One region of the Dysgonomonas sp. GY617 genome, then DNA from elsewhere that is predicted to be linked to it. Evidence: riboswitches for the same ligand, from Rfam matches in the RefSeq annotation. Region 1 holds a riboswitch; each other region holds the start of a gene.

Region 1 (5,559 bases):
AGCTAGACCATTCTTCTAAAAAAACTCTCTGAAAAAATCAGAGAGTTTTTTTTCGCCCCTCAGAAATCGTAATAATTTAGACTCTGTATATCTTCCTTTACTTAACTATAATATTTAACTCATTTCCCCACAAATTGAGTCCAAATAAGATACAATCATATGGGTGATATATGTAGTCCCATCAATACAAATATAGTCTCATTTGATGAATTTAATTTTTTTACTTTAGTTTATTGATGTTGCTATTTTTTGAAAACTTTGAATGTTTAAAATTGTGCTGATCTTTGCTATAACCAAACAAGTTATAAACCGATCCAGACTCTTCCTCGCTGCATATATAAATAATATCATTTTCAGAATCATACATTCCTTTGATATGATGATCTTCTAATACTCGTAAAATTACTTCAACGTATTTATCCATAGTTATTTATTGTTATTTAATTTCTTAAATAAACCTTATGAATTATCATAATGTACACATCTGTTTTTGAGTTCACTGACAAACAACAGTTATTTTTGCTCTGTCCATCCACTCTTCATAGTGAAGAGATAGATTATAAGAGTAATCAATAACAGATTCGTCAACAGCTTTCAATAATTTCATTATGCGGTAAGTACGCAAAATGTTTCGATTCAATCCCCACAGAGCACGCTTGAAAGCCCAATAGCGTCCTTTACCTGCAAGCAGAACCAAAGGTAACTCCAACTGCTTGTCGCCATCAGAAAGTACAGGAGCAAATAGATGACTCCGATTAGTATCTATCTTGCGGCATATAAAATGCATATTTAGGCTAATATAGAACTGTTCGTCTTGTCGCTTCATCTCAACAAGGCTGTATTGAATTTTACACATACTCATATTCGAACATATTAAATTTGATACTATTTTTGCAGCAGAATTCGATAAGTTCTGTTTCCGACTTAAAGTTGTACTTATCTAAAATTTCATCTAACGGTAAGGTGTCATATACCAAAGTATAATTTAGGCTTTTTACTTTCTGCATCATCAACCATTTGAGAGGAGTAGTATTGAATTCAGTTTTAAAATGCCGAGTAAATGTCTTAGTAGTCATACAGCATTCCTCAGACAGTTCTTTAACTGTAATTTTATCTGTGTATTTTGCAAACACAGTCATTCTAAACTTGCTTTCATTTAATACAGTAGGAGAGAAGAATCGAGCTAATAAGTCTTTAGCATAAAACTTACGCATAATAAATAACCATTCCATTTTCTTCAAATGAAAGAAACCTTTAGAGGAAAATTCGCCATTCTTATAGTATATAATTTCAGATAAAAAGTAACGAAGAGGTTTCTTTATTTCTAATTCATCAAGTCTCAATTCATCAGGAGTATATTTTGCAATAATATTAAATAACAGAGCCTGTTCGATATACGGTAATAGATTATCAGACTTTAATTCAACACAGGTTGTCGTTTTATTAACAATCCCTTTGTAAGGGGTGTAATTCTTAGACAGAAAGTACATAGAACCTGCTTCAAATACTTTTTTTGTTCCCTGAAAATCATTTATTAGAATTTCTCCACTCATTATGAAAAAAATGCTATTTTCATCAAAACTTCCTATATCAATTATTTCATTCTTTTGATAATGATAATATTGAAAAACATTATCATCTTCTTCTTTTACTATTAGCTTTGCGATAGTTTTGAACTGAACCCCCATTTGTATATTGATTTAGTATTTTATTCTTATCTATATTATAGCAATAACTATATAGCCAATTTTGCGAGATATAACGAGGATATTTAGAAAGATTCCAACTCGTATTTATTCTGGATTCAAAAGTATTAATGATCATAGATTCTTTTTTGAAGAGTTGGGGACAAAATAATGTGAAGAAAGGGACAATCGAAAGACGAATAATAAATGATTAAATAGGAAAGTTAAGCTATAAGTTTGTGCAGCTTTAAATCTAAGATATTGTAAACTGAAGGTATACAACAATTAAGAATACCCTAGCATTAGGTCGTTATTGAGAAATACAAAGTAAAATTGAAACTCTTTTTTTATATGTCTATCTGCCTGATATAGTGTTGTTAAATAAGATTCTCTTTCTGTCAGTTATTGTGAATATAAAAGCTATTTAAAATTTATCTTGATTCGTATTACTTAGAGTTAGAAGATGTTTCGATAGAGAATATAAAATCAGTTATAATATGCTATTGAGATAAATGAAATATTTATAGTTACATAAAAAGGAAATAGACATTGGAATAAAATAAGTCTGCTAGCCTAAGTTTGATACGATTGTCCCTTTTTGTTGATATTTTGTCCCTTTTTTGTTTCGGTGTGTTAATTAACTTTCTTATAATTAGTTTATTGTGTAAAATACACCTTCTGTTTTTGATAATTTGATTCGTCCTAGTTCTTCTTTTAAGAATAGTGTGGCTACGATTCTTATTTTTATATTAAAACCTTCTTTTAGTCTATACTAAGCTGATAGTATAAATACTTCTCAGAAAGAATGTATTCTAATCTTTTGATAACTTAATTTTCTACTGTAAGTATTCTATTTTTGGAAATTTAGAATATCTATAATCGCATATAGTTTTCTTTTTTGTGAATATTAATGATGACTTATTGGTAATTAAATTTTCATTTTAGAACATTATTCTCAAATAATTGTTTAATCTTTGTATAAGATTTTGGTGTCATAAACTTGCATCTTCAAGTATGTGATGAAAAGGGAATCAGGTGTAAATCCTGAACAGACCCGCTGCTGTAAGCTCTAAAAGATGTTTTCACAATACCTATTGCCACTTTTAAAAACTAAAGGGAAGGCCGTGAAAAAAGGAGTAAGTCAGAAGACCTGCCAAAATAAAAAGAAAACTTTTTCTTTCGGGTGTAAAGATGAGTTTGCTAAAAAAAGATATCTCATAAAATAAAAATGTGTGGAGTGTAGTATTTTACTAAACTCTTATTTTCTATATATTAATCAAATAAAGACATGAAGAAGATAATAAAATTCGAAAAGGAAGATTGTAATCCATGTAAAATGGTTTCAGAATATTTTAAGACTTATGATGTCTCAATAGAGGCAGTAAATCCATTCAATAATCCAGAGACTGCCATGAAATACAAAATCCGTTCTGTTCCTACCACTCTTCTAGTAGACAATGACGAAATAGTGATGCGCGTAATCGGATACCAGCCGAATGAACTTAAGTCAATGATAGATTCTTTATAAAGAAGAAGATGATTATTTATTATGATAGTAAGACGGGAAATGTAGAACGTTTCGTTCATAAGATTCGTTTATTGACAGACTGGCGTTGTATCAAAATGTCTGATTCGATGTTGGCTGATAGGAAAGGGCATTTGATTACCTATACTACTCAAATGGGGGCTGTTGCGGAAACAACACTCAGGTTTATGGAACAAAACAGTGATTTCATTCTGTCTGTCTCCTCCAGTGGAAATATGAACTGGGGAGCCAATTTTGGATTGGCTGCTGATAAAATAGCCGAAAAATATGGCATCCCTATATTAATTAAATTTGAATTATCCGGATTAGAGCGTGATGTAAACAGCTTTATCCTAAAAGTAAAAGAATATGCAAATTAAAAAGTGGATACTCCTCAATAATGAGGTAATGATAAAAAAGGACGAGGATTTCCAATTGGAAAAAGATAAGGAAGCAGTCCGCTCTTATTTTCTGGATTATGTAAATAAAAATACAGTCTTTTTCTATACCCTAAAAGAAAAGATAGATTACCTGATAGAGAATAATTACTACGAAAACCTCTATGAACAATACTCATTCGAAGAAATAATGCGGGTCTATGCGCTTATTTATGAGCGGAAGTTTCGCTTTCCTTCATTTATGAGTGCTTTCAAGTTTTTTCAGAATTACGCTTTAAGAGATGATAGTGGAGAGAAATTTTTGGAAAGATACGAAGACCGTGTTGCCTGTATAGCCTTATACTTAGCTCAAGGAGATGTTAACCAAGCAATAAAATATGCAGAATTGCTAGTTAATCAGGAATATCAACCAGCTACACCTACTTTTTTGAATGGAGGAAAAAGAAGATCAGGCGAATTGGTTTCTTGCTTTCTTGACGAGATAGGCGATAGCCTCAATTCTATAGGTTACGCTATAAACTCTTCGATGAAATTATCTTCTATTGGAGGTGGTGTGTCTTTGAATCTTTCTAAATTACGGGGACGCTCAGAAGCAATAAAAGGAGTGGAGGGACGCGCAAGCGGCGTATTGCCTATTATGAAATTATTAGAAGATGTTTTCTCCTATGCCAATCAATTGGGACAACGTCCCGGAGCCGGAGCTGCATATTTAAATGTTTTCCATTCAGATATAGAAGAGTTTCTGGATTGTAAGAAAATCAATGTGGATGAGAAGGTTCGTATAAAATCTCTTTCCATAGGTGTTATTATACCTGATAAGTTTATGGAGTTGGCGGAGAAAGATGAGCCATTCTATGTCTTTTATGCACATTCGGTGTTCAGAGCTTATGGGAAATATCTCGATGATATGGATATGAACTTGATGTATCAACAGCTTGTGGATAATCCCAAAGTCAGAAAAAAACGTTTGAGTGCCCGTGTGTTATTGGTTAAAATTGCACAAACTCAGAAAGAGAGTGGGTATCCTTATTTGTTTTTCAAGGACAATGCGAACAGAGAGCATGCACTCAAAGATATAGGCGAGGTAAAGTTTAGTAACCTTTGTACCGAGATTATGCAATTGTCGGAAGTTTCTGAAATAAACGATTATTTCCAGGAAGATATTATTCGCAGAGGTATATCCTGTAATTTGGGTTCTTTGAATATTGTTACAGTTATGGAGAATAGCCGGATAAAAGAAGCGGTATCTACAGCTATAGATGCTTTAACTGTAGTTTCCGATATTTCGAATATAGACGTAGTTCCTTCTATCAAAAAAGCGAATGATGAGTTGCATAGTGTGGGATTGGGGGCGATGAATTTACATGGCTTTTTTGCGAAAAACTTCATTGCATATGAAAGTATTGAGGCTCTTGACTTTTGTAATGTTTTCTTTATGATGATGAATTTCTATTCATTAGAGCGTTCCATGGAAATAGCACGAGATAGAGGTATTACATTTAAAGACTTCGGCAAATCTGAATACGCTAAGGGTACTTATTTTGACAAATATGTAAATAAGGAATATTTACCACAGACAGATAAAATAAAAAGTCTATTTGAGGGACTACATATCCCAAATAGTCAAGACTGGCAAATTTTGAAAGAGCAAGTGATGCAACATGGACTATATCATGCCTATCGTTTGGCAATAGCGCCTAATCAGTCTACGTCGTATATTATGACTTCGACAGCATCTGTAATGCCAATTGTAGATACGATTGAAGTTCGCGAATATGGCGACAGTACAACTTTTTACCCTATGCCGTATTTGACAAATGATAATTTCTTCTTTTACAAATCGGCATATGAGATGGATCAAAAGAAAGTGATGAAGCTAATTGCTGTAATCCAGCGTCATGTGGATCAAGGTATATCTACTATTCTTCATACTAAGAGTAGTGATACTACC
Region 2 (5,559 bases), 650 kb from region 1:
CATTACATTTGGCGAATGAAGGTCGTTTCTGTTAGGTAATTTCATTCCTTCTTTTTCCGAATAATACCGAAATCACAATAGGAGCTCCGATTAATGCCGTTACCGAATTGATGGGTAATGCACCCTCCATTCCCGGCATACGGGCAATCAGATTACAAAATAGCGATAATGAAGCTCCCGCCAAGGTTACGGCAGGCATAAGTACACGGTGATCGGATGTCTGAAATATGGTTCTGCACAAATGAGGGACAGCCAATCCTAAGAATACAATAGGACCACAATAGGCGGTTATGATTGCCGTAAGTACACATGAACAGGTAATGACGTACAATCGTGACCGCTTGATATTCAACCCTAAGTTACGAGCATAGCTTTCGCCCAATAACATGAGGTTTAGTGTTTTGATCAACAGGAAAGACAGAGGTATAAGCACAAGCATAATGCCTGCAAATGTATAAACCTGATCGCCTGACACTTTCGAGAAACTGCCCAATCCCCAGATAACATATGCCCGCACATCCTCATCGTTGCTAAAAAACTTAAGCACACCTATGATGGCATTGGCAATATACCCTATCATCACACCGATAATAAGGAGAATTACATTACCCCTAATACGTTGCGATATGGCTATGATAATCCCCATCACAGCAAACGCTCCTACAATGGCAGCAAATGAGATAGCCACTTCACCAAAGAATCCTACTTTGCTGAGGGCAACACCACCCAGACTTCCCGAAAGCAGTATCATAAGGGCAACACCGAGGCTTGCCCCCGAACTTATTCCCAATTCGGAAGGTCCAGCCAATGGATTTCTGAAAACAGTTTGCATTTGCAATCCGCTGATAGCTAATCCTGCTCCTGCAAATAAGGCGGTTATGGTTTGTGGAAAGCGTGATTTCCAGACAATGTTTTGCCAGATAATAGATTCCTCTCCCGTATTCCAGATAATATTCCAAATGGAGCGCAAGGGGATTGATATAGTTCCTAAAATGAGATTCAAGAAAAAGAATGCCACGATAGAAACAAATATGATTGCAAATGATGTAAAATGCTTTTTGCTCATTTCAATAGTTCGTAATACACAGGTTTGTGATCGGGTAGCAATTCGGGATGAAAAGCCTTTATCAGATCAGCCAAAACAACTTCGGGTTCAACAGGCGCTTTTTCGTAGAAAGGCTTTTGACGAAGATTACAGCACACTACTTTTTTCTCTTTAAAAGCTTTAAAATCGGCATAGCGAGCATCACTCTGTTTCATGGCTTGGTATGAATAATCGCCATCGTGACTCACCAGCATACGCCAGAAATCGGCATCAGCACCTTTAGAATATACCGATTCGAAATCCATATTGATACCACCCGTTTCGTTGTTGTCTTTCAAGAAATATTCTGCTCCTGCATCACGGAATTGTTGTGCCAGAAAACTCTTTCCTCCTACTACATACCAATTGCCTGAACGCATTTCGCCACTCAATACAATAGGTTTTTTATCAGCCTTTGAAGCCAAAGTAATCAGATCCTGATATTTCTTTTCTATTTCAGCGAATTGTAGGTTTGCCTGTTGTTCAATGCCTAAAAGCATAGCAGTAAACTTAATCCATTCTGCTTGTCCCAAAGCTGTAGTTTCTTTGTAGCCTAAGAAAGTAACCAGAGGAATGTTCAAATCTTTTATAGATTCATAACCTCCACGTTTAAATGGTGATACGAATATAACGTCAGGATTGAGTGCCATAACCACCTCGTTGTCAAAATTACCTTCGATACCTATTTGACTGGCTTGTCCGCTTTTGATACGGTCTTTCATCTGTTGGTTGAAAAGGTAATGCGTGCTGGTCATTCCCACCACCTTGTCTATAGCATCCAACTTGATAAAGTTCGAAAGTTGCAGAGTAGTCATACAAACCACTTTCTGAATAGGAACTTCTATAACGATGTAATCTTTAGGTATGCCCTCGTGACTTTGCCCCCGATTGACAAGTGCATAACGATATACCGTTTCGTTTTCGTGTTGAGGGTCTTGAATATCAACCAACCTGTAATTATCGTGATACGAGACATTGAAACCTTGTGCGTATTTAACTTCAATACGAACTGAATCGAATGAGTTGACAGTTGATGAAGCGATTTTATTTTCAGTCTGTTGATTGTTTTTACAGCTAAAGAAAAAAGTGCAAGTAAATAGTACTAAATAAATAATTATTGAGTTTTTCATTTTATTGATGTATTATCATTAAGGAAAAATAAGGGAATTTCCGGACGATTATTTCTTGAATATCGTTAGTATAATATTCCTTATCCTTAACACCCACATTCTCGAAATAATGAAATGTTGCCGTTGGAATCTTTGAAATACATTCCTTTACAGCTTCCTGACATTGTGACACTTTCATAATAACGACGACCTTACCCGATTCTATTTTTCCGATAAGATCGTTTGCCGATATAATCCCCGGAATCACATTCAGCTCTTCCTCCTGTTTCACAATGTGAATGCCTGCCAAAGCACCACTTGCAATAAATGCAGGAATGCCTGCAATATGTTCTACAGGAATATTCTGATTGGTAAGCGTATCGAATATATAATGAATAGACGAGTAAAAACCTGCATCGCCTTCGGCTACAATGGCTACCTTCAATCCTTTAAGGTATTGTTGCTCTGCCTCCTTCGATACTCGGTTGTATGCCTCAATCGCCAGAGATCGATCTTTACTCATTGGAACATGAAACGGAATTGCTTTCTTACTGTCAATCTCCAATTCAACCATAATATCTAATGCTCTCGAAGACAGGGCGCTTTCTTTAACAATGGTTGCAGGATAGAAAATACAATCGGCAGCCTCTAAAGTCTTTAACCCTTTGAGGGTGATCAAGTCGGCTTCGCCCGGTCCTAACGATACAAATGCAATTGGATACATTTCTCTTGAATTCTTTTTATTCAATTAAACAATACTCAGAATTAAGAGGATACGAAACATAGAGCCGCAATATGCCAAGCATATCTTGAATATGAATGTTCTTAAGCCTTAACCTCGAGCTTTAAACTATATACATATTTGGCAGGTCTTCTGACTTACTCCATCTTTGGAACTCCTTCCCGTTTCTCAGTAGAAACAGTGGATCAGTATTATCCAAAGATTGTTTGGCGGAGCTTACAGCAGCGGGTCTGTTCAGGATTTACACCTGATTCCCTTTTCAGCACTTTTCCGTAGATATGGAATTGTGCCACCAAAACGTGTGCAAAAATATGGAATTAAAAGGGAATTATTCTGAAATTCAAAGAAAAAATGACTTGTATTCTTACTATTCGGAATCTATTGATGAGCTAAACATTTCGCTTTCTCTTTTTCCAGAATGATATCTACCGTGCGTTGAGCTAAAGATGAGATAGAAACCTCATCGAAACCCCTTACACCCGAACAAACTGTATCATTAAGTGGAGCTGTCCATTTCAGCGGAATTTGAGAAGCTCCGCTAATCAGCCCGATGATAGAACCAACAGTGGCAGCATTACAATCGGTATCGAAAGCCGGCATTATGGCTAAAGACAAAGACTTTTTAAAATCCTTATTTCCATAGAGTAAGGCAAAGCATACAATCATAGCATTGGGTATGGTATGACACCAATGATGAATTTGTTTTTCATCAAACGAAGTATGAATATGGGCAATAACCTGTTCCTCGTCCCACCCGTTATTTTTAGCAGATACAATTATGTTCACATACTCTGTTAAACGACAGGTTGCAGGAATTTGAGATAATCCGCAATTGATTATAAACTCAATATCGTCCGATGTCATGGCTGCTGCTATCATAGCTGAAACAAACATCTCGCCATATATACCATTCTTTACGTGAGATACAGATGCATCTCTGAATGCCATTTCTGCTGCCATTTCAATATCACCGCCATTTATGTAGCCCCAGAAATCACCTCTGATTTGCGCCCCAATCCATTCCCTGTAAGGGTTTCGATAGACTGCCGATAATGGTGGAAACTTATACAAAGACAGATTGCGATAAGCTATCCGTTCAGCCGTATAGGTATGAAGCAAAGGTATATTCAAAAGCAAGCTTTCTGCAACATCATCCGAATTGAAATCCCATCCATAAGTTTCAAGAATATGCAGTGAAGCAATCGTATAATTTATATCGTCATCTTCGGGCATTCGAGTAATATTATTGATCCAATTTATTGTGATTGGCTTATTTCCAAACAAATAATATTGGTCTGCAATACTGTGCTTTTCTTTGATGCTATCCTTTATATTCGATGAAATGTAATCTGTTAAGGGATAATTGTTTGTGTCTTTTAGGAGTTCTCTGATCTGTGCAAGTTTCCATCCTTCAATTGGCTGACCCAATAAGCAACCTGTACATCTACCTAACCACGCTCCATAGATTTTATCGAATAATTTGTCAGGTGAAATTTTGGTGTTACTATTTTCGTATGCAAAAACTGGACGAAGAGCTTTTATCTCCTTTAAAGTAGATGGCTCTTTGTAAGGAAAAGATTCATCTATTGGTAAATTGTACATCTCATCGAGTAAATTTCCTGCAAATTCCTCTTTCTGTAAGTCACAAGTATCTGACTGCATGATCTCATCTATGCGTTGCTGATAATTCAGTATATTCTTGCCCTCTTCTTTTGATTGCAAGTATTCGATAGGTAATACTCGCAGATGATCCATTATCAGACTTTTTCTTAGCATGGCAGTATATCGTGTTGTATTATTATATGGCAAATTTAAGCTAAAATGTTTGTCTGGTTACGTCTGCCTCTCATCTTTTATGGTTGCGTCAATTTCACTCTCTCTAAAAGTATATCTATCGAAAATAAAAACTACATTTGAAAAAATGAATCTATTAAAATAATAACATGAAAAGAATACTTTTTATACTAGCTATATGCTTGATAAGCGTAGGCTTATCTGCACAGCAGAATCTCGATTTTTCGAAAAAAGTAGAGATTGTCTCTCCTGAGATTAATTCTGATAATAGTGTTACCTTTAGATTGCTGGCACCTAGTGCTCAGTCGGTAAAACTGCAAGGCGATTGGATGCCATCGGAGGGATGGACTCCTAAATTACAAGATTTAAAGAAAGATGAAAATGGACTTTGGTCTTTTACAACATCCACTTTACCATCAGATTTGTATAGCTATACCTTTATTGTAGATGGTTTGAAAGTGCTTGATCCTAATAATGTATATCAAATAAGGGATGTGGCTACAGTAATGAATATTTTTTTGATTGAAGGCGGTTTAGGTGACCTTTATAAAGTGCAGGACGTACCTCATGGAACGGTTGCCCGTCGTTGGTACGATTCACCTAAGTTAGACAGCCCCCGTCGTATAACTATATATACACCTGCCGGATATGAGGCTAGCAAAGATAAATATCCCGTATTATATCTCCTGCACGGTATGGGAGGCGATGAAGAGGCTTGGATCGCTTTGGGACGTGCTTCGCAAATATTAGATAATCTTATTGCTCAAGGCAAGGCAAAACCAATGATTGTAGTTCTGACCAACGGGCATACAAGCAACACCGCTGCTCCC
Region 3 (5,559 bases), on a different contig from region 1:
CGCATACCACGTCCACCACCTCCGGCAGAAGCTTTTATAATAAGTGGAAATCCAATCTTTTCGGCAACATCCAAAGCATCCTCAAGTGTATCAACGCTTCCATTACTACCTCCCAACATGGGAACATTATTCTTCGCAGCTATTTCTTTGGCAATTACCTTATCACCCATGTTCTGAATAACACGTGGCGAAGGACCTATAAATATAATACCTTCTTCGGTACAGCGTGTTGCAAATTGTGCATTTTCAGACAGATAACCATATCCGGGATGAATGGCATCTATATTATTTCTCTTGGCTAATAACACCAATGATTCTATATCGAGAAATTCGGGAATACCGCCATTATCAATATCTGGGAAATCTATTACTTTATCGACTGACCATAAATATAGTGCATTCGGTTCTTTAAGGGTACGAATACCCACCGAAGTAATACCCATTATTTTAGTGGTCTTAGCTATACGAATAGCTATCTCACCACGATTGGCTATTAATATTGATTTTATTTTATTCTTTTGTTTCATCTTGATTCTTATCCAAATTAAAGAGGCATATTACCATGTTTACGCTTAGGCTTATACTCAGTTTTTCTTTCCAGTGTTTTTAAAGACCTGATTATTTTGTGACGAGTCAGAGCGGGATCAATAACCTCATCAACAAATCCTTTTTCGTCAGCAATATAAGGATTGGTAACCTCTTCTCTATATTTCTGAGTCAGCTCCTTTTTAAGTACTACCGGATTTTCTGATTCCTTTAATTCTTTTCTGTAAAGGATAGCAATTGCTCCATCGGGTCCCATAACTGCAATTTCGGCAGTAGGCCATGCAAAACTAAAATCGCCACCTATACCTTTACTATTCATTACAATGTATGCACCTCCATAGGCTTTACGCAAAATTACGGTAATCTTAGGCACTGTTGCATAAGTATATGCATACAATAGTTTCGCTCCATGGCGAATAATACCATCATGCTCCTGATCTGTTCCGGGTAAAAATCCGGGAACATCCTCCAATGTTATAATAGGTATATTAAATGAATCGCAAATATTAATAAAGCGCGCCGCTTTTATAGACGAGTCAATATCTAACGTTCCGGCCATGACTTTAGGTTGATTGGCTACAATACCTACCACTTGACCATCCAGACGTGCAAATGCTGTAAATATATTTGCTGCATGGTTTTCGGCAACTTCCAAGAAATCACCTTTATCTACGATTAGTCTTACGATATCTTTTACATCATAAGGTTTATCGGGATCATCGGGTACAATATTCCTCAAACTCTCCTCTACCCTACTTATCGGATCTTCCGATTTTACCAAGGGAGGATTTTCCATATTATTAGAAGGTAAGTAAGACAATAGCTTCTTTACTCCTAAAATTGTATTCTCATCATCATTATATACAAAGTCGGCAACACCCGATTTAGTTCCGTGAACAGATGCTCCACCCAAATCTTCGGTCGATACAGTTTCATTCAGAACCTCTTTCACTACATTTGGACCTGTTACAAACATATAGCTTGTATCGGCAGTCATAAATATAAAATCGGTAAGAGCTGGTGAATATACTGCACCACCTGCAGCAGGTCCCATTATTACCGAAATCTGAGGAATTACCCCCGACGACATTACATTCCGTTTAAAAATATCGGCATAGCCATTCAAACTACTTACACCTTCCTGAATACGGGCACCACCCGAATCGATAAGCCCAACAACAGGAGCTCCCGTCTTAAGAGCCATATCCTGTATTTTTACGATTTTAGCTGCATGAACTGTACCTAAAGAACCTCCAAGCACACTAAAATCCTGAGAAAAAGCGTATACCAAACGTCCGTTTACGGACCCAAATCCTGTAACTACACCGTCTCCGAAAGCTTCTACGGTTTTCCCAAAAGATGCTGTTGCCGGTGGCGTATAAGCATCTGTTTCTTCGAAAGTACCCTCATCAAACAATAATAGAATACGTTCGCGGGCGGTTAACTTCCCTCTTTGATGTTGTTTTTTATAGTACGCCTCATCGTACTGCTTATTTAGCAGATTTTCGCGGGCTACAAACTGTTCGTAAATTTTTCTCATTTTATTACTATAATATCTTTAATCTTCTTTTGCTACAATAATATAAAGTCTAAGATTCACTTATCATTTCAGCAGATACCTGCACAATTGAAAACTACAACCAGACAATTCGTTATCAAACAATTACGCACTCAACAATTACATACTTTCAGAATATGTAATTATAATTTTGCCTTTTATTATCTAAAATTAGCGCCACAAGTTATAAAAAAGAAAAAACATAGTTCTCTTCTTATCTATAAAATAACAATATGTAAAAAAACCGACCGAATATTTACTAATTGTAAACTTCTATGGTTAAGATTCATTGCCTTGTTTCCCGAAAGCATCCGAATTTATATATTTTGGCAGGTCTTCTGACTTACTTCATCCCTAAACATCCTTCCCATTCGCATTAAGGAACAGTGGTATAGAGTGTTATTTAGAGACTCTTTATGAAGTTTACAGCAGCGGGTCTGTTCTCGATTTTCACGGGATTCCCTTTTCATTATTCTTTCAGCAAAAGTGACTGAATAACACCAAAACTGTGAAGCAAATATAAGCGATTTATTTTATCTATATCTTTTTTCGATCTCTTTTTATTTTAGCATCCCACACTTGAGTGCAAACCTACCACTTTTACCAATTGATCTTTATCGGCAAATGATGATAGATAAACCGTTGGTCTATAAAGGTTATAATGATAGCTTGTGTTTAATACTAAATCTGGAAATCCATCATTATCAATATCACCTATTAAGAATACTCTAAACATAGTATCATCAAAAGTAGGGGTAGATGCCAACAATTGATTTATTTCTTTTCCTTCTTTGTATCCCTTGAGATATAGTTTATAATTACTTATAATCATTTCATCTTTATTGTACTCAGCAGGTTTTAAATCGCCTGTTGAATATAGTGTATAAGATGAACCATTATATGTAAATGTTTTTTTCTCACTCAGGTCAATAAAATCTTTGTCTAATGGTATTGTTTTTATTTCATGAGATGATAGACGAGGCGAACTACTTATCAAAACCAAAGACGTGTCAATATGAGAAGTCTTAACTTCCCACCCTGTCCAATTCGAGGAGTTGTGTTCATCTACCGTTTCATCCAAAACAACGTCAAACGCTTTTTGAATACTAAGAGTGGTAGGTGCAATATAATATCGTCCTCTATCCTGAAAAACACCAAACCATCCTTTATTTATCATTTCGGGAGACGTTTCATCTCCATGAAAAACTCCTGTAGATAATACCGATAGAGGTAAATCCTTACTTTTAGGATAAAGCTCTTCATCTATCCAATCTATATTGTCAATGGAATCGGAACTAGCAATACTATCTTTTATTGCTAAAGAATCTCCTGCTATCTGAATATCATTTCCATTCTCCGCTTTTGAGATCTCTTTACAGGCTACTATCGAGACACATACTACTATCAACACTACTATTTTTCTCATTATCATACTAAAGTTATTATTAGTTATAGCAAACACATAATGCAATATTATTTAAGTATAACAGTTAGTTGCACTTATGCTTACCAAAGTATAAAAAAAGGTCTGAGACCTTAAAAAACATTTTACACCACAAAAGTATTTCAATAAACGAAAAAAAAAAGTATTTTTGTTACGCAAACGTGAGAATTAAAAATTAAGACATATTATTTATTCAAACTAAAATAAACAAACATGAGAATCGAACGTATTTTCGGACGTGAAATCTTGGACTCAAGAGGAAATCCAACAATCGAAGTTGACGTAACACTAGAGTGTGGTGCATTTGGACGTGCTGCTGTTCCTTCAGGAGCATCTACAGGAGAGCATGAAGCTCTTGAACTTCGTGATGGAGACAAAAAAAGATACTTAGGTAAAGGTGTACAAAAAGCTGTAGAGAACGTAAACAACGTTATCGCTCCTGCACTTATCGGAGACTGTGCTTTGGATCAAAGAGGTGTTGACCTTAAAATGATTGCTCTTGACGGAACTCCTACTAAATCTAAATTGGGTGCTAACGCTATTCTTGGTGTTTCTTTAGCTGTTGCTAAAGCTGCTGCCAATGCTCTAGATATTCCATTGTACCGTTATATTGGTGGTACTAATACTTATACTCTTCCTGTACCTATGATGAACATCATCAATGGTGGATCTCACTCTGATGCTCCTATCGCATTCCAAGAGTTTATGATTCGTCCAGTTGGTGCTGCTTCTTTCAAAGAAGGTTTGAGAATGGGTGCTGAAATTTTCCACGCTCTTGCAAAAGAATTCAAAAGCAGAGGTCTTAGTACTGCTGTTGGTGATGAAGGTGGTTTCGCTCCTAAATTAAACGGTACTGAAGATGCTCTTGAATCTATCCTTAAAGCTATCAAAGCTGCAGGATATGAGCCAGCTAAAGACGTAACTATCGCTCTTGACTGTGCTGCTTCTGAATTCTTCGACAAAACTGCTAAAGTTTACGATTATACTAAATTTGAAGGTCCTAACGCAGCAAAACGCACTTCTGCTGAACAAGCTGCTTTCTTGAAAGAACTTTCTGAAAAATATCCTATCGATTCTATCGAAGACGGTATGGACGAAAACGATTGGGACGGATGGAAAAACCTTACAGATGCAATCGGCGACAAAGTACAACTTGTTGGAGACGATTTATTTGTAACTAACGTTGATTTCTTGAGAAAAGGTATCGAACTAGGTTGTGCTAATTCAATCCTTATCAAAGTTAACCAAATTGGTTCTCTTACTGAAACTTTAGATGCTATCGAAATGGCTCACCGTGCAGGTTACACTTCAGTAACTTCTCACCGTTCGGGTGAAACTGAAGATGCTACTATCGCTGACATCGCAGTTGCAACTAACTCAGGACAAATCAAAACTGGTTCATTGAGCCGTTCTGACCGTATGGCTAAATACAACCAACTACTTCGTATCGAAGAAGAATTGGGTGACAAAGCTGTATATGGTTACAAACGTGTACAACGCAAAAAATAAGAAGTAATTCTTAATTATATAGCAAAAGCCGATATTCAATTGAATATCGGCTTTTATATTTTTTATATCGTCAAAAAAAAAGTCGAAGAATGTGAGGTCTTATATTCCACACACACTAAAATAATCATTGTAATCATCTATTGATCGTCTGATGACCTCGTATGCAACATCTACATTATAAACATGAGTCAGCACACATTTACGCTCACTATCACCGGGAATATCTTTGTAAGTTGTAAAATAGTGTTTCAAACGATCTATAACAGCAAACGGAACATCACTAATATCGCGATAAGAGCTGTAAATAGCATCATTATCTAAAACAGCTATCAGTTTATCATCTGCTTGCCCATGATCTATTAAACGAAAACCTCCAATAGGGCGTGCATTTACAATAATATCACCATGAGTAATATCCTTCTCGGTCAACACACAAATATCTATCGGGTCGTTATCACCCACAATATCAGTTCTGTCAAGCCTGTTATTGCTCAGTTCGGCT
Region 4 (5,559 bases), on a different contig from region 1:
GTTAACTGAGGATATTGTTCTGGACGTTCCATTGCATCAATTAATAATTGACGATCAAATACGTTTACATTCAGGTGATGACCTGTTTGCAAAAAATATCCATCCATCAGTGAAGCCAGATTTTGAGATTCTTCTTCTTTACCTTTACCTAATGTGTTAGGCGTAATAGCAAATGTGTAAGATATTCCGTCATTAGCATGCTCAAATGGAAGCTTGGCTACAGAAGACAGTGATGCAACAGCACCCTTGGTATCACGTCCGTGCATTGGATTTGCACCCGGTGCAAACGGAGTGCCATCACGACGTCCATCGGGTGTATTACCGGTTTTTTTCCCGTAAACTACATTTGATGTAATGGTCAATACCGATTGAGTAGGAATTGCGTCTTTATACATCTTACGTTTACGAATTTTATTCATAAACTTCTCTACAATTTCTACAGCAAACTTATCTGTATTATCATCGTTATTTCCGAAAGGGATATAGTCTTTTTCGAGAATGTAATCTACTGCATCTCCATCGGCATCTCTTACTATACGAACTTTACCGTATTTGATAGCAGCAAACGAATCGGCTATAATAGAGAGTCCCGATACTCCGAAAGCTTGCGTACGAACGATATCTACATCGTGTAAAGCCATCTCTAAAGCTTCGTACGAATACTTATCGTGCATATAATGGATTATATTCAATGCTTTTACATAAGTTTCGGCTACCCAGTCTAGGGTACGGTCAAATTTATCCCATACTTCGTCAAACTCTAAATAGTCACCTGATACTTTTTCAATCCAATGCTTAGGTAATACCTGTGCTTTTGTTTTTTCGTCTTTACCCCCATTTATGGTATAAAGTAAAGCTTTAGGTAAATTGGCACGAGCACCAAAGAACTGCATTTGGTGACCTATACGCATAGGTGATACGCAACAAGCAATACCATAATCATCTCCTAACTGAGGACGCATAATATCATCATTTTCGTATTGAAGAGAAGATGTATCAATAGATACTTTTGCGCAATATTTTTTCCAGCTTTCAGGCAATCTGTTACTCCATAAAATGGTGAGGTTTGGTTCGGGTGATGGTCCTAAATTATAAAGAGTATGCAACATACGATAACTGTTTTTAGTTACCATAGAAGCTCCATTGTTAGTCATTCCTCCAATAGACTCTGTTACCCAAACAGGATCACCAGAGAACAGTTCATTATATTCGTTAGTACGTAAGTAACGAACAATGCGCAGTTTCATAACGAAATGGTCGACCATTTCTTGAGCTTCTTTTTCAGTAATCAAACCAGCTTTAAGATCACGCTCAATATAAATATCAAGGAAAGTTGTTACACGACCCAAGCTCATTGCAGCACCATTTTGATCTTTAATTGCTCCTAAGTAACCGAAGTATGTCCATTGGATAGCCTCTTGTGCATTAGCAGCAGGGTTTGAAATGTCGAAACCATAAAAAGCAGCCATTCGTTTGAGTGCTTTCATTGCTTGAATCTGAGAATTCAACTCTTCGCGAAGACGAATCAAATCATCAGTCATTACAACAGGATCGCACTCTTTGTATCGTTTCTCTCTTTCAGCAATCAGGCGATCTACACCATAAAGTGCTACCCGACGGTAGTCACCAATAATACGTCCTCGACCATATGCGTCAGGCAGACCCGTTAATAAGCCGTTACTTCTTGCACGACGAATACTGTCTGTATAGGCAGAAAATACACCTTCGTTATGTGTTTTACGGTATTTTGTAAATATTTCTGATGTGATTGGATCTAGTTTGTACCCATATTCTTCGAGGCTTTGTTGCACCATGCGGATTCCGCCATTTGGGAAGATAGCTCTTTTGAGAGGTTTGTCTGTCTGTACACCGACTATTTTCTCTAGAGTTTTATCTATATATCCGGCTTCATAAGCATCAATCTGCGAAGGTATTTTAGTTTCAGCATCATAAACGCCTTTTTCTTTTTCGACCTTAAACATTTCGCTCAGTTTCTCCCACAATTTGGTGGTAGCATCTGTTGGCCCTTCAAGGAAAGACTCATCACCGGTATACTCAGTGTAATTTTTTAGGATAAAATCGTTTATATCAATTTTTTCTTTCCATTTTGTACCTTTAAAATCTTTATATATTTCCATTTTTTTTATTAATGATTAGATATGTAAACTTTATTTTGACAGAAATTATTTTTGAAATTGACGTACTTTCTTTATGGCTGTGTAGAAATGTTAAATGTCTACTGGTCTCCGATAAAAAAGTATTAGATTCGTAAGATGTTGTATTGCTTTATTTCCCGAAAGCATCAAACTTTATCATCATTGGCAGGTCTTCTGACTTACTCTATTTTTGAAATTCCTTCCCATTCTTTTATGAACAGTGGTTTTGAGTTCTTCAAAAATGCTTGTAGAGCTTACAGCAGCGGGTCTGTTCGAGATTTTCACCCGATTCCCTTTTCATCATTTTTCTAAGAATACAGAAAATGACACCAAAATGTATACAAAAATAGTAACTTTTATCGGAGTTATTTGTTTTTTGTCATAAATAATTATTTGCTCATGCAAAAGCTCATTATAACAAAGAAGTAACATACATTATTATCGAGTTCTGGTTATAATAATGGTTGGATCATTTATTTACGTATGTTCTCATACAGATGACGCTTATATTGATTTGATTAGTACTTTCTTCACTTGTACTACTAAAAATTTTCAATTACCAATAACAGAGAAACAGACATTAAATAGGATATTTAATGTCTGTTTCTCTGTTATTTTAAGTTTTTCTCTTCAAGTGTACGATAACTACTTTTAATATAACGATAAGGTTTAGGTATGGCTTATTTATTACAACAGTTTTAGTTAGATATAACTCTCCAAAAGAATATTTGATTTAGGATCATATTAACCAAATACAAACTGTCCAATAAACTGATCGCCTTCCCATTCCTCTTTACATTTAACCCCTATACCTAGTTTGTGTAACATTCTGTGTAACTCGTTATTGACATTGTCAATATATATCAAACTAATCTCTTTTAGTTTTAATAGCTTCGAAAAGCTATTGGTATCTGCACTATCAAGTTTTATACTTTCATATCCGGAAACTCTATTACCTTCGAGTTTAAATACATTTATCAATGTATTTTCTTTTATCTCTGTACTCGGAACACCTTTATCTGTTATTATTGCAATTGTCTTTACCATGGCTCTCTTTTTATGAAAATTATTAACCCTATCTACTATTGTATACGTTCTTTGAACAAGTAATATTTTAAATGAGTTCCTTTTTTAATGATCTTTTAGATTCATCGGAATAAATTCTAAATGAATCTAATGAAAATACAAGATTTATATCTCCATTTTGAAACTTATACTAAAAGATGTTATGGACTATTCTTCCTCCTTGAGACGGAGAGATAAAGTAAAATAGATGGTGTTTTGATACACTAAATATTCTCTTTGTTCATTAATAATAGATAGAAATTTTATTCCTAATTTTACTCATAAATATATTATAGGTTTAAATGATACGAGATTTTGCAGCCATAGATTTTGAAACAGCTAATCACGAACTTTCAAGTGTGTGTAGTGTTGGTATTGTGGTTGTGCGAAATGGAAGTATTACAGATCGTTTTTACAGTCTTATTCAGCCTGAGCCCAATTATTATAACTATGGAAATACTGCTGTTCATGGGTTGACAGATGAAGACACAGCTAACGAATCTGTGTTTTTGGAAGTATGGAAACAAATAGAACCTCTTATTGAGGGTTTGCCTCTTGTAGCTCATAACAAAGGATTTGATGAAGCCTGCCTGAAAGCAGTGTTTCGCTCTTATCAAATGGACTATCCTGATTATCAGTTTTACTGTACTTTGGCAGAATCGCGTCGTCAATTACGTCACTTACCCAATCATCAACTACACACTGTTTCAGAAGATTGTGGGTATATTCTAACAAACCATCATAATGCCCTGGCTGATGCCGAAGCTTGTGCCGAAATAGCAATGCAATTGTTGTAAACTTGCATCATCGTTATCTACTGATTGGCATTTAGTCTAACTCTTCCTCTATTTTCCTGAACTTTTGACTTAGGTATCTCTTATATTCTTAAAAGTTAATTGTTTAGGATGGAAATATTAAAAGGTACATTCTCTAAAACTATTTGATTCTTAGATTTGTTTGAATATTTATTTCCTCAAACATCGTAATAATCTTAGTCTTATGAAGCAGAAACAATTGTTTTCCGCAATACTCTTACTATGTGCATGTATGATCTCTCCAAAGGTGCAGGCACAACTAGAACTGGGGATATCGGGTGGATACGTTCGCAATAACCTAAATACAAGTACACTTTATCGTTCGTTTACTAAATATGAAGGTCAAAATAGCTTTACGGTTGGCATTCCTCTACGTTATAACTTTAAAGATTGGTTGGCAGTACAAGCAGAAGTCATCTATATTCGGAAAGACTATAAAAAGAGCCGTAGTTATTATTACGAAGGCATTTATCAAAAAACCGAGAATAGTTATATCAAATTACCCTTGATGGCTCACTTCTCTTTTGGAGGTAATAAGCTGAGAGGTTTTACTAACATCGGAGGATATGCTGCTTATTGGGCAAACAGCAGAGTGAAGGGTGTTACAGCATCTTTAAATTATAATGCCAATATTCCGGAGGGTAATTATTTGCAGTTTTACGAACCTTATTTTTATGATGAGAAGAATCCTTTTGACAGTCGTAGAGATAACCGCATAGAGTGGGGGCTGTTGGCAGGTATAGGTGCTGAATATGCTGTAACTGGTATTTTAAAACTATTTATAGAGGGTCGTTACTATTATGGAACTACTGATTTACAGAAAGATTATATGATAAATAAAGTTCCTCGTTACAACGATACATTTACGATACAGATGGGTGCTCTTTTAAATCTCTCTTCTATTTTAGGTCATAATAAATAAAAACATAGCATTATGAAATATCTGTTTACGTGTATTTTGACAATACTTACACTTAGTCCTTTCACATCTTGCCGCGAAGATTTTCCCGATGTAAACGAACCGGAGAAATATCCGGGATACAATTACAATGAAATATTCGATGCTTATTGGAATGGGATGAATAACAATTATATATTCTGGGATATAGATACTACTGATTGGGATAGGGTATACCGAGAATATAAACCTTTGTTTGCCAATCTAAGCTATGCATCTCCTGAGGACGCCGGAAAAGCGTATACTTACTTTAAAAAAATGACACGAGGTTTAGTTGATTCTCATTATTACCTGACTTTTACAAGTCCTTTTCTGAAAGATTCATTACCTATATGGCCATCCGAGTTTAAAAGATTGAATACACCTGAATACGATGCTTATCTTACTTATGAACATATGTTTTATTCTTTACCGGGGACTTATTTGGATAGAGGATTGAGGGGAACTACATTTTCCGAAAGATTCCAATATAATATAAATGCTATGGCAGGAGTTCGCGATGATAATATACTATATTTTTATTGCAGTGGATTCAATCTCGAAGATCTCTATAATTCCCCATCTG

The links. A riboswitch is a leader RNA that binds a small molecule or an ion and turns the genes downstream of it on or off. The one in region 1 is predicted to bind cobalamin.
Region 2: another riboswitch for cobalamin. It lies ahead of IR022_RS00660 (precorrin-2 C(20)-methyltransferase); the one in region 1 lies ahead of IR022_RS03535 (thioredoxin family protein).
Region 3: another riboswitch for cobalamin. It lies ahead of IR022_RS18055 (acyl-CoA carboxylase subunit beta); the one in region 1 lies ahead of IR022_RS03535 (thioredoxin family protein).
Region 4: another riboswitch for cobalamin. It lies ahead of pflB (formate C-acetyltransferase); the one in region 1 lies ahead of IR022_RS03535 (thioredoxin family protein).

Annotation. Positions count from the first base shown of each region.
Region 1 is NZ_JADCLR010000001.1:839,774-845,332, forward strand. It holds gene IR022_RS03515 (family 43 glycosylhydrolase) at 1-2, shown strand, start outside; gene IR022_RS03520 (hypothetical protein) at 221-424, opposite strand; gene IR022_RS03525 (DUF3868 domain-containing protein) at 497-862, opposite strand; gene IR022_RS03530 (AraC family transcriptional regulator) at 849-1,688, opposite strand; cobalamin riboswitch at 2,656-2,858, shown strand; gene IR022_RS03535 (thioredoxin family protein) at 2,974-3,213, shown strand; gene nrdI (class Ib ribonucleoside-diphosphate reductase assembly flavoprotein NrdI) at 3,222-3,590, shown strand; gene nrdE (class 1b ribonucleoside-diphosphate reductase subunit alpha) at 3,580-5,559, shown strand, end outside.
Region 2 is NZ_JADCLR010000001.1:186,420-191,978, forward strand. It holds gene IR022_RS00650 (iron ABC transporter permease) at 32-1,066, opposite strand; gene IR022_RS00655 (ABC transporter substrate-binding protein) at 1,063-2,214, opposite strand; gene IR022_RS00660 (precorrin-2 C(20)-methyltransferase) at 2,216-2,917, opposite strand; cobalamin riboswitch at 3,040-3,247, opposite strand; gene IR022_RS00665 (ADP-ribosylglycohydrolase family protein) at 3,314-4,690, opposite strand; gene IR022_RS00670 (esterase) at 4,879-5,559, shown strand, end outside.
Region 3 is NZ_JADCLR010000029.1:527,164-532,722, reverse strand. It holds gene IR022_RS18060 (acetyl/propionyl/methylcrotonyl-CoA carboxylase subunit alpha) at 1-527, opposite strand, end outside; gene IR022_RS18055 (acyl-CoA carboxylase subunit beta) at 545-2,086, opposite strand; cobalamin riboswitch at 2,415-2,624, opposite strand; gene IR022_RS18050 (hypothetical protein) at 2,670-3,530, opposite strand; gene eno (phosphopyruvate hydratase) at 3,762-5,057, shown strand; gene IR022_RS18040 (inorganic pyrophosphatase) at 5,157-5,559, opposite strand, start outside.
Region 4 is NZ_JADCLR010000022.1:143,718-149,276, reverse strand. It holds gene pflB (formate C-acetyltransferase) at 1-2,138, opposite strand, end outside; cobalamin riboswitch at 2,303-2,505, opposite strand; gene IR022_RS12960 (hypothetical protein) at 2,901-3,203, opposite strand; gene IR022_RS12955 (3'-5' exonuclease) at 3,527-4,018, shown strand; gene IR022_RS12950 (porin family protein) at 4,221-4,958, shown strand; gene IR022_RS12945 (S41 family peptidase) at 4,971-5,559, shown strand, end outside.